DNA from 3 places in the Paenibacillus sp. JJ1722 genome. Region 2 is predicted to be linked to each of the others. Evidence: predicted binding sites of a transcription regulator. Region 2 holds the regulator's gene; each other region holds the start of a gene.
What was found. Region 2 encodes Rex, which represses fermentation and respiration genes when NADH is low (regulators of the CRP and FNR family bind a similar motif). Its sites were predicted from a motif close to TTGTGAAATATTTCACAA; they were not measured.
Positions count from the first base shown of each region.

Region 1: adhE (bifunctional acetaldehyde-CoA/alcohol dehydrogenase) is a predicted target of Rex. The motif match lies at 1,623-1,640, and genes of this name have one in related genera.
Region 3: nirB (nitrite reductase large subunit NirB) is a predicted target of Rex. The motif match lies at 1,210-1,227, and genes of this name have one in related genera.

Region 1 is NZ_CP182500.1:3,710,715-3,714,002, forward strand. Features, by position in the region: gene adhE (bifunctional acetaldehyde-CoA/alcohol dehydrogenase) at 1-1,547, opposite strand, end outside; gene ACM1ND_RS16605 (Crp/Fnr family transcriptional regulator) at 1,806-2,522, shown strand; gene ACM1ND_RS16610 (DODA-type extradiol aromatic ring-opening family dioxygenase) at 2,662-3,288, opposite strand, start outside.
Region 2 is NZ_CP182500.1:3,550,708-3,553,995, reverse strand. Features, by position in the region: gene dinG (ATP-dependent DNA helicase DinG) at 1-1,741, shown strand, start outside; gene ACM1ND_RS15780 (redox-sensing transcriptional repressor Rex) at 1,786-2,439, shown strand; gene ACM1ND_RS15775 (amidohydrolase) at 2,426-3,288, shown strand, end outside.
Region 3 is NZ_CP182500.1:749,749-753,036, forward strand. Features, by position in the region: gene ACM1ND_RS03455 (beta-glucoside-specific PTS transporter subunit IIABC) at 1-406, shown strand, start outside; gene ACM1ND_RS03460 (DUF4867 family protein) at 403-1,074, shown strand; gene nirB (nitrite reductase large subunit NirB) at 1,334-3,288, shown strand, end outside.

The sequences.
Region 1 (3,288 bases), 160 kb from region 2:
ATAGCTACCGGTGTTTGGCGTTGATGCAGATAATGAATAACACGATCCACATATCCCAGTTTTACCATCATAGGGTCCGTGATAATGGCTACACGTGTGATATCAGGCATTTTAGCAAGATACTGTGTCGAATTTTTTTCAAAATAGATTTTGGAAGGTACTTTGAACCATTGCATATTCACCGTCCGTTTCGCCACCCTTTTCACATTAATCAAATTGACTGCCGATACGTTCGACGAAGTCGAGTTACGACCGTACGAACCGCAACCGAGTGTCAACGAAGGAAGATTGGTGTTGTAAATGTCGCCAATCGCACCATGTGTGGAAGGTGCATTTACAATGATACGTCCTGTTTGCAGACGGTTTGCGAAGCGGGCGATAACGTCCTCATCGTTCGAATGAATAGCGGACGAGTGGCCCATGCCCCCGAATTCCACGACTTCAGCAGCGCGTTGAATACCTTGTTCCGCATTTTTTACTTTATAGCAAGCCAATACAGGACTCAATTTCTCCGCAGACAATGGGAATTTTGTTCCTACCCCTTCAATCTCAGCGACCAAAATTTTAGTTCCTGCTGGTACTGTGATACCACTCATTTCAGCAATTTTCACAGCAGACTGCCCGACGATTGCTGGGTTCACTGCACATTTCTCGACATTCATAGCTCCTTGAGTGAGCTTAGCTGCTTCTTCTTTATTTACAAAATAGCAGCCGTTAGCGATCATCAATTTTTTCACTTGTTCGAAGATTGGCTCTTCGATAATAACCGCTTGCTCGGAAGCACAAATCATACCGTTGTCAAAAGATTTAGAGAGGATAAGATCGTTCACGGCCTGCTTGATGTCTGCTGTTTTTTCAATAAAGCAAGGCACGTTACCTGGGCCTACACCCAGAGCAGGTTTACCGCAGCTATATGCCGCCTTAACCATGCCTGATCCACCAGTTGCCAGAATCAGAGCCACATCCGGGTGATTCATGAGTGAATTTGTCTTATCCATCGATGGAGCTTCAATCCATTGAATACAATCAGCTGGAGCACCATGTTTGACGGCTGCTTCGAGCAAGACGCGGGCTGCTTCCGCACTACACGATTGAGCAGATGGATGGAAACCGAAAATGATTGGGTTACGTGTTTTAATGGCAATCAACGCTTTGAACATCGTAGTCGAAGTCGGGTTTGTCACTGGAGTGATCCCCATGATAATGCCGACTGGCTCTGCTATCTTTTGAAAACTGTCAAAATCATTGTCTTCAATGACACCGACGGTTTTTTCATTTTTGATACTATGATAGACATATTCTGTTGCAAACATGTTTTTGGTGATTTTGTCCTCGTACACACCGCGTCCTGTTTCTTCAACAGCCAACTTCGCCAGGTACATGTGTTTATCCATCCCTGCGAGTGCCATAGCTTGTACGATTTCGTCAATCTGTTCCTGATTCATACTCATGAAAGCTTGCTGTGCCCGGTTCCCCCGGTCAATCAGCGTTTGAATATACTGCTCTGCGCTTTGCTCTTTTTGGATAACCTCGTTTTTAACAGCCATTTCCCTCATCCTCCTGTTATCTCGTGTACTATCTCTTGTTCACGCACTGATCGTAACACAGCTTTTCAAGATATATTGTGATTTTTTTCACAATCTATTTAAAATTTTATTTTATGAAGTGAATTAAATCACAAAGTTTGGAATTCTGCCACTTTTACCCCCTCTTCTTGCCCCAAAAACGCATTGCGCAGGTATATAATGAATTTGAATTGATCAAGTTGCAGATAAAAAACATAGGATACAAAGGGGAAATGGACGATGAGAAACCCTACAAATGTAATGGAAGCCCGCGGCAACACCTGTTGCTTCTCGGAGGCCAGCTTCAACCGGTTGCAAGTGATGATGAAAGATCGAGTTATGCCAGAAAGCTCGCATCTGTTCTGGGAAGGAGATACAGCGGATAAGCTGTTTTATATTAAGCGCGGACGCGTGAAAGTAACCAAAACAACGGATGAGGGTAAGGAACTTATTCTATATATGTATCAAAGCGGCGATCTTGTTGGTCAAGCCGATCCATTTTTCGGTACTAAGCATTCCTTTTCTGCTGAGGTTCTGGAAGACAGTGATATTGGCGTAATCGATCATACAGATCTGGAGCTACTTATTTGCCAGCATTGTGATTTTGCGATTGACTTTATGAAATGGATGGGTTCGCATCATCGCATTACTCAGACTAAGTTCCGCGATTTGATGATGTACGGCAAGCCTGGCGCTTTATGTTCAACACTCATCCGTCTATGCAATACCTATGGTGAGCCTCACGGCGAACATATCCTGATTCATAAAAAAATTACTCATACTGACTTATCAAATATGATCGGTGCGACTCGGGAAAGCGTAAACCGGATGCTTAGTGATCTACGTAAGAAAAATGCAGTTGAATATGATAATGGCATGATTGTTGTCAAGGATTTGGAAATGCTGCAAGGCGTATGTCATTGTGAATTGTGCCCTCGTGAGATTTGCCGCATATAATAAATCGTTTTTTACGTAAAAGGGAGTGTTATAAGCCATTATAGCTTATAACACTCCCTAATTTATTTCCACTCCTCTACTTATACAGAAGCAGTTGCGAAGCATTTTAACAATAGTCCTTCTTCTGGCAACACACTTTTTAAAACTGTAAGCATAGATAACTTAAATTCCCCATCTCATAGCTTCTATGGATGACCTTGGCTTTGTTTGCAGGATTACCACTCCCCATTGCAATAAACAACGGTACAAAGTGCTCTGCTCTTGGTACGGCCTGGCGAGCATACGGTGCTTCGCTTTCATAGTGATCCAAAGCCTCTATATCTCTACTTTGCACTTTTTCAATAATCCAATCATCAAAATCTATAGCCCAAGGTTCTGTTTTCGTTTCCCCCCATTTGACGATACGCAGATTATGAACAGTCACTCCACTGCCAATGACCAGAATATCTTGTTCTCCCAGTCCACGCAGCACTTCACCAATGGCATATTGTGCTTTGGGCGAAAGATATGGATTTACTGAGATCTGAACTACCGGAATGTCTGCCTCAGGATACATACGATGCAACAATGTCCAGGATCCATGATCCAGTCCCCTCACCCGGTCAGTTTGTACGTCAATGCCCTTTTGTTCATATAATTTTTCCAGCTTATTGGCCAGTTCCACAGAACCATGTGCTGGATATTTCACCATGTACAGTTCCGGTGGGAAACCGCCAAAATCATAAATGGTATCGTACACGTCATCCATCGAACTGATCGTCAACGT
Region 2 (3,288 bases):
TACAGCGGCTCAGATGATCGTCTGGTTGACGCTAACAGAAACCGGTGATGATGAAGAACTGAATCTGAGCAACCGTGGAGGGGATTTCTGGGAAACGGTGGCGAGTGATTCAGAGTCCTGTCTTGGTCGTTCTTGTCCATGGTTCCGCAAATGTTATTATCATCGTGCACGCCATGAAGCAGGGATAGCGGATGTCGTTATTACGAATCACTCTAAGTTGTTCACAGACGTCAAAGCCAGTCACCAGTTGTTGCCGAGCTATGAACATCTGGTGATTGATGAAGCCCATCACCTGGAGGAAGTAGCTGGTAAGCACCTAGGTATGCATATGAAATATTTCACACTCGTGCATACACTGACGCGACTGTTCAAAGACAGCAAGAATGGACAACTGCCTTCACTTCGTCAACAGTTGGCAAAATCGGGGCACGAGAAGTCGGCGGATTGGGCTTCAACCATCGACCAGATGTATCCGCTCGTGTTAGAGGTTAAGGAAACTTGGGACCTGCTAAGCGACAAGCTGTTTGGCATGTTGCCAGAGCGAAGCGATGCGACACCGGGTGAAACAGGACAGTTTTCTTCCCGTCTCAAACCTTCGGCCAAGCCTGCAAAGTGGGATCAGGCGGGTGCTTTGGAAAATCAGCTATATGTAACGATGAGCGAAATTTTGCGCAAGGGCGACAAGCTGATGCTGGACGTCAAGGAAGAACATGACGATTATGCGGCAGATAGCCTTATTACAGATATCACGGGTCTGCTCAAGGATTTGGCGGGAATCCGAGAAAATTTGCGCTTTTTTATCCGACTCGATGATGAAACAACCGTATACTGGCTCGAAGCGAGTGGGCAATTCCGTAGTAAATCATTGCAATTTTATGCGGTGCCCGTCGATGTGAGCCGCCAGTTGAAAGAAATGTTTTTTGACAAAAAAAGAAGCATTATTCTGACGTCTGCTACCTTATCGGTAGATAAGTCGTTTCAGTACATGATCGATCAGCTCGGCTTGCAGGAGGCCGCAGATCAAGAGCGGCTGATGACTTCGCAGCTCCCGTCACCCTTTAATTACAGGGATCAGGTGTTGCTGGTCATTCCACGGGATTTCCCAAGCGTGAAGGGCAGTGTAGGAGATGCACACTTTGTAGATATGCTCGTTAGCTCTCTAGGAGCGACTGCTCAGGCGACGCGGGGGAGAATGCTCGTTCTGTTTACTTCCTATCGGATGCTCCGGCAAGTGTATGAGCCGCTCAAAGAGGCCTTAGCATCCAGCGAAATTACTGTGCTGGGACAAGGTGTGGACAGTGGGAGTCGCAGCAAGCTAACCCGCCGTTTTCAGGAAGCCAAAGCTTCTGTATTGCTGGGAACCAGCAGCTTCTGGGAAGGCGTCGATATTCCAGGAAAGGCTCTGACTTGTCTGGCCATTGTTCGCTTGCCGTTTCAACCGCCGAATCACCCGTTGCTGGAGGCAAAAAGCGAGCTGCTTCAGCAGCAGAAGAAGAATCCATTTATGAAGCTGTCTGTACCACAAGCGGTCATTCGCTTCAAACAGGGATTTGGTCGGTTAGTACGTACAGCGAGCGACCACGGGGTCGTTATCGTTTACGATACGCGTGTGATCGAATCCTATTACGGAAAGCACTTTTTGTACTCGTTACCGGGACCAAAAATGGAGCATATGCCATCGGAGCAAATGGTGCCCCGCATCGCCGAATGGCTCCAATCCGCCCCGGAGACAGAGGCATAACGGACGGACACTAAGTATGTTCGTTACAATTAGGGGGAGCAAGTATGAAATCAGATAAAATTTCAGAGGCTGTCGTACGGAGGTTACCCGTATATTTACGTTATCTGAATGCACTTCACAAACGGGAGGTGGCTACGGTCTCTTCTCAAGAGTTGGGACAGAGGCTAGATTTGAACCCGGCCCAAATCCGTAAAGATCTCGCCTATTTTGGAGATTTTGGTCGGAAGGGTATCGGTTATGATGTTTCTTATCTAATTGAGAAAATACGCCATATCCTGAAAATCGACCAGCAAATTAATGTCGTATTGGTCGGTGCGGGTAATCTGGGGCAAGCCCTTTCGAATTATAACGCTTATTTAAAAGACAATATGAAGATTGTCGCAGTATTTGATGCGTTTCCGGATAAGGTAGGGACCAAGATCAATACATTGGTCGTTCAACCGATGGATGAACTGGAAGCGACTGTGAAAGAAAAAAACATTCGAATCGGGATTATTACCGTACCTGATTTTGAAGCACAGCACGTGGCTGACAGGCTTATTGAGAGCGGAATTGGAGCGATCCTGAACTTTGCACCGACTACTCTCAAGGCACCGGCCAACATTCGGATTCATGCCACAGACTTTACAACTGATTTGCTTAGCCTCGCTTATTATTTGGAGGACGGAAAGGAAGAAACACAATATGACAGTGAATAAATGGATGATTAAAAACGGCTCTTTTGCCGTAAATGGATCAGAAGCTGGGGTAGTCCATGGTTTTATGATTGTGGAGGATAGCCGTATTACTTATATTGGCGAAACTTTGCCTGCGGGTGAGGAAGAGACGGAAGCGATCGATGGTAAGGGGCTATTGTTTTTACCTGGTCTGATTAATACTCATGGTCATGCGGCGATGTCTCTGCTGCGTGGGCATGGAGATGACTTGGCACTTCAAGTATGGCTTCAGGAGAAAATGTGGCCTATGGAAGCCAAGTTTACATCTACGGACGTGTACTGGGGTACGTCCTTGTCTGTGCTGGAAATGCTGAAAGGTGGAACAACGACCTTCCTGGACATGTACGATCATATGGATGAGGTGGCTCGTGTAGCTGAAGAGTCAGGTATTCGTGCAAGTCTGATGCGTGGAGCAATTGGACTATGCTCGGAAGAAGAACAGCGAATCAAGCTGGCTGAGGCCGTGACTTTTGCGCGTAACTGGCATGGTAAAGCAGACGGGCGTATTACAACGATGATGTCTCCGCACGCGCCATACACATGTCCACCTGCGTTTATTGAAAAATTCGTACAAGCAGCGCATGATCTGGACTTGCCACTGCATACGCACATGTCTGAGACGATCGCCGAAGTGGAGCAAAACGTACGCGACTACGGTTTGCGTCCAGTTGCACATTTGGATAAGCTTGGCTTTTTCTCCCGTCCTTCGCTTATTGCCCATGGCGTTCATTTGAACGACGAAGAAATAGCTTTACTGGCTGAACGTGGTGTAGCGGTTTCGCACAATCCGGGTAGCAACTTGAAGCTGGCAAGTGGTGTGGCAAGAGTGCC
Region 3 (3,288 bases), 2.8 Mb from region 2:
CGAGATATCTGATGAAGTGTTCTCTACTGGAGCCATGGGTAAAGGCGTTGCTATTGTGCCTGAGGATGGCAAACTGCTCTCTCCATTCAACGGAACTATAGCTAATGCCTTCCGTACAGGCCATGCGATTGGTATTGTATCGGATGGAGGAACGGAGATCTTGGTTCACATCGGTATGGACACCGTCAAGTTGAAAGGACAGCATTTTAAAACGCATATCTCAGAAGGGGATCGGGTTACCAAAGGTCAACTGCTGGTCGAGTTTGATATTGGAGCAATTAAAGCTCTGGGCTATGACATGACTACACCGATTATTGTGACGAATACAGCCGAATACTCTGACGTTAAGGTGCTGGGAAATAACCGAGTGTACACAGGAGATTCATTGCTGGAGGTCAAGCTATGAAGACTACGGAAAGACTAAATCAAATCAATGCACCTTTGGTTATTTATGAGGTAATGAGCGAAGCATTCCGCCCGTATGGAAGGCTGCTGCCTCATTTTAATACCACAGAGCTTATCAAGTATGCAAAAGAAACGACCAGCGTACCCGATCAGGGAAACCATTATGTACCTTCGGTCGCAGAACTCGAAGACTTCGGTGTAATTCACCGGATTCAAGATGAGGTGTACGGCCAACTTCCAATTCAGGCTGGTTTTTGCGCAGGTCAGAATACGGGTCTGACCGGGCTGGAATATCATCAGGGCAGCGAGGTGGTGATTGCCGCTACAGACTGTATTCATCTTGTCGGCAGAGTACAGGACATTGAGGACAATTCCTATGACAGTGCAAATGTTCAGGTGTTTTTTCAGCCTAAAAACACGGTTGTCGAGATATATTCAACGACACTTCATTATGCTCCCTGTAAAGTTGACAGTGAAGGATATTTGACGATTGTGATCCTTCCGGCAGGAACGAATATGCCACTTGAAGCGGGAGAAGGTAGCCGGGGGAACCTACTGCTGACTAAGAAAAATAAATTTCTTATGGTTCATAGTACACAGATGGAAAAAATCGCGGCTGGCGTCCATCCCGGGCTGCACGGGAAGTTGCTGAATATTTCTCCCATTTGAGTAAAAGTCCATCATTCATAAATTAAACTAAGGGACCAGCTAGCTGGTCCTTTTTTTTAACTCAATTTCAGCTGCTTACCTTTATCCCTTGAAGCAGAATAGGGAAATCCCTAAATATTTTTAATTTGAACTACATTGTGATTCTAATCACATATAGCTCTATCTGCTGCATTAAAATAGAAGCATAAGCAATATTCATAGGAACGTAGGAGATGTCGTCGGATAGGAAGCATCGTCGAATGAATGGAGGAACCGGTATATGATAAACAGTAAACAAAAACTTGTGGTTATAGGGAACGGGATGGCTGGTATCAATACGGTCGAACAAATTTTGAAATTAACGGATAAGTATGAAATTACGGTCCTGGGAAATGAGCCGCATCCGAACTATAACAGGATCATGCTCTCTTATGTGTTGGAAGGTAGTAAAACGATTGATGATATCATACTGAACGATTTGCAATGGTACGCGGATCAAGGGATTACTTTATATACAGGAAAAATGGTGAAAAGCATTGACGGTGAGAACAAGAAGATTCGCACCGAAGACGGACTGGAAATTGATTACGATGTAGCTTTGGTAGCTACTGGTTCACAATCATTTATTCTGCCTATTCCGGGTAAAGAATTACCGGGTGTCATCGGTTTCCGAGATATCGCCGATTGCTCGGCAATGCTTGAGGCAGCAAAGACCTTTAAAAAGGCAGCTGTCATTGGTGGAGGCCTATTGGGGCTGGAAGCAGCTAAAGGCTTGGTCAACCTGGGTATGGATGTTACGGTCGTTCATTTAATGGAGGATTTGATGGAACGCCAGCTGGACCGGGAAGCCTCTGCGATGCTGAAAACAGAACTAGAACGCCAGGGAATCAAGTTTGCTATGCAAATGCAAACTGCGGAGGTGTACGGTCAAGATCGGGTACAAGGACTGCGGTTTTCAGACGGAAGCGAGCTGGAAGCGGATTTGGTCGTTATGGCCGTCGGGATCAAACCTAATATTCAGGTGGCTGTGCAAAGTGGTATGGAAACGAACCGTGGTATTGTAGTCGATGATTTGATGAGAACCTCCGTGCCGGATGTATATGCTGTAGGGGAATGTGTTGAACACCGCGGAACCTGTTACGGCTTGGTAGCTCCGCTGTTTGAACAGGGGAGTGTAATTGCCAAACATTTGGCAGGTGCGGATACTGAAGGTTATATGGGATCGGTGGTTTCCACCAAGCTCAAAATTTCAGGAGTGGATGTTTTCTCAGCTGGCGAATTCATAACCCAGCCTGAACATACGGTGATTGTGGCAAAGGATGAGTGGAAGCGCACATACAAAAAAGTGCTGCTTCGTGAAAATAAGATTGTTGGAACTGTACTGTTTGGCGATGTGAGCGAATCTGCTAGCCTTCAAAAATATGTGCGTCAGCAAACGTTGATGACAGATGAGATATATGGACAGATCATGGGTACTGGATGCAGCAAGGACGGGGCGAAATCATTATCCGCTGAAACGATGGCTGATGATGAAATTGTCTGTGGCTGTAACGGTGTAACCAAAAAGACGATTGTGGATGCGATTAATGATAATGGACTGACCACAGTCGATGAAATTAAGGCATGTACCGGAGCAACGCGTTCCTGTGGAGGGTGTAAGCCGGTTGTAGAGCAAATTCTGCAGTACGTTCTTGGAGACAGCTTCAAGACGTCAGCCAAGCAAGGAATATGTGGCTGCACAACTTTGAGTCGGGACGAGATTGTGGAAGCGATCAAAACCAAAGGGCTGACAACAACGCGTGAAGTTATGAATGTACTGGGTTGGCATAATGATGAAGGATGCTCCAAATGTCGGCCAGCGCTGAATTACTATCTGGGAATGATTAACCCGGATACCTATGAAAATGAGGGAGATTCCCGTTTTGTAAATGAGCGATTGCACGCGAACATTCAAAAGGATGGAACGTTTACAGTTGTTCCTAGAATGTACGGTGGTGTAACGACCCCAGAAGATTTGAAGAAGATAGCAGATGTTTCTCTTAAATACAACGTTAAGGTCGTTAAAGTAACAGGAGGACAGCGGCTGGATTTGATCGGTGTCCGTAAAGAGGATCTGCCTAAAGTATGGGAAGAACTCGATATGCCGTCGGGATATGCCTACGCGAAGTCACTTCGTACAGTTAAAACCTGTGTTGGATCACAATTTTGCCGGTTTGGCACACAGGACTCGATGGG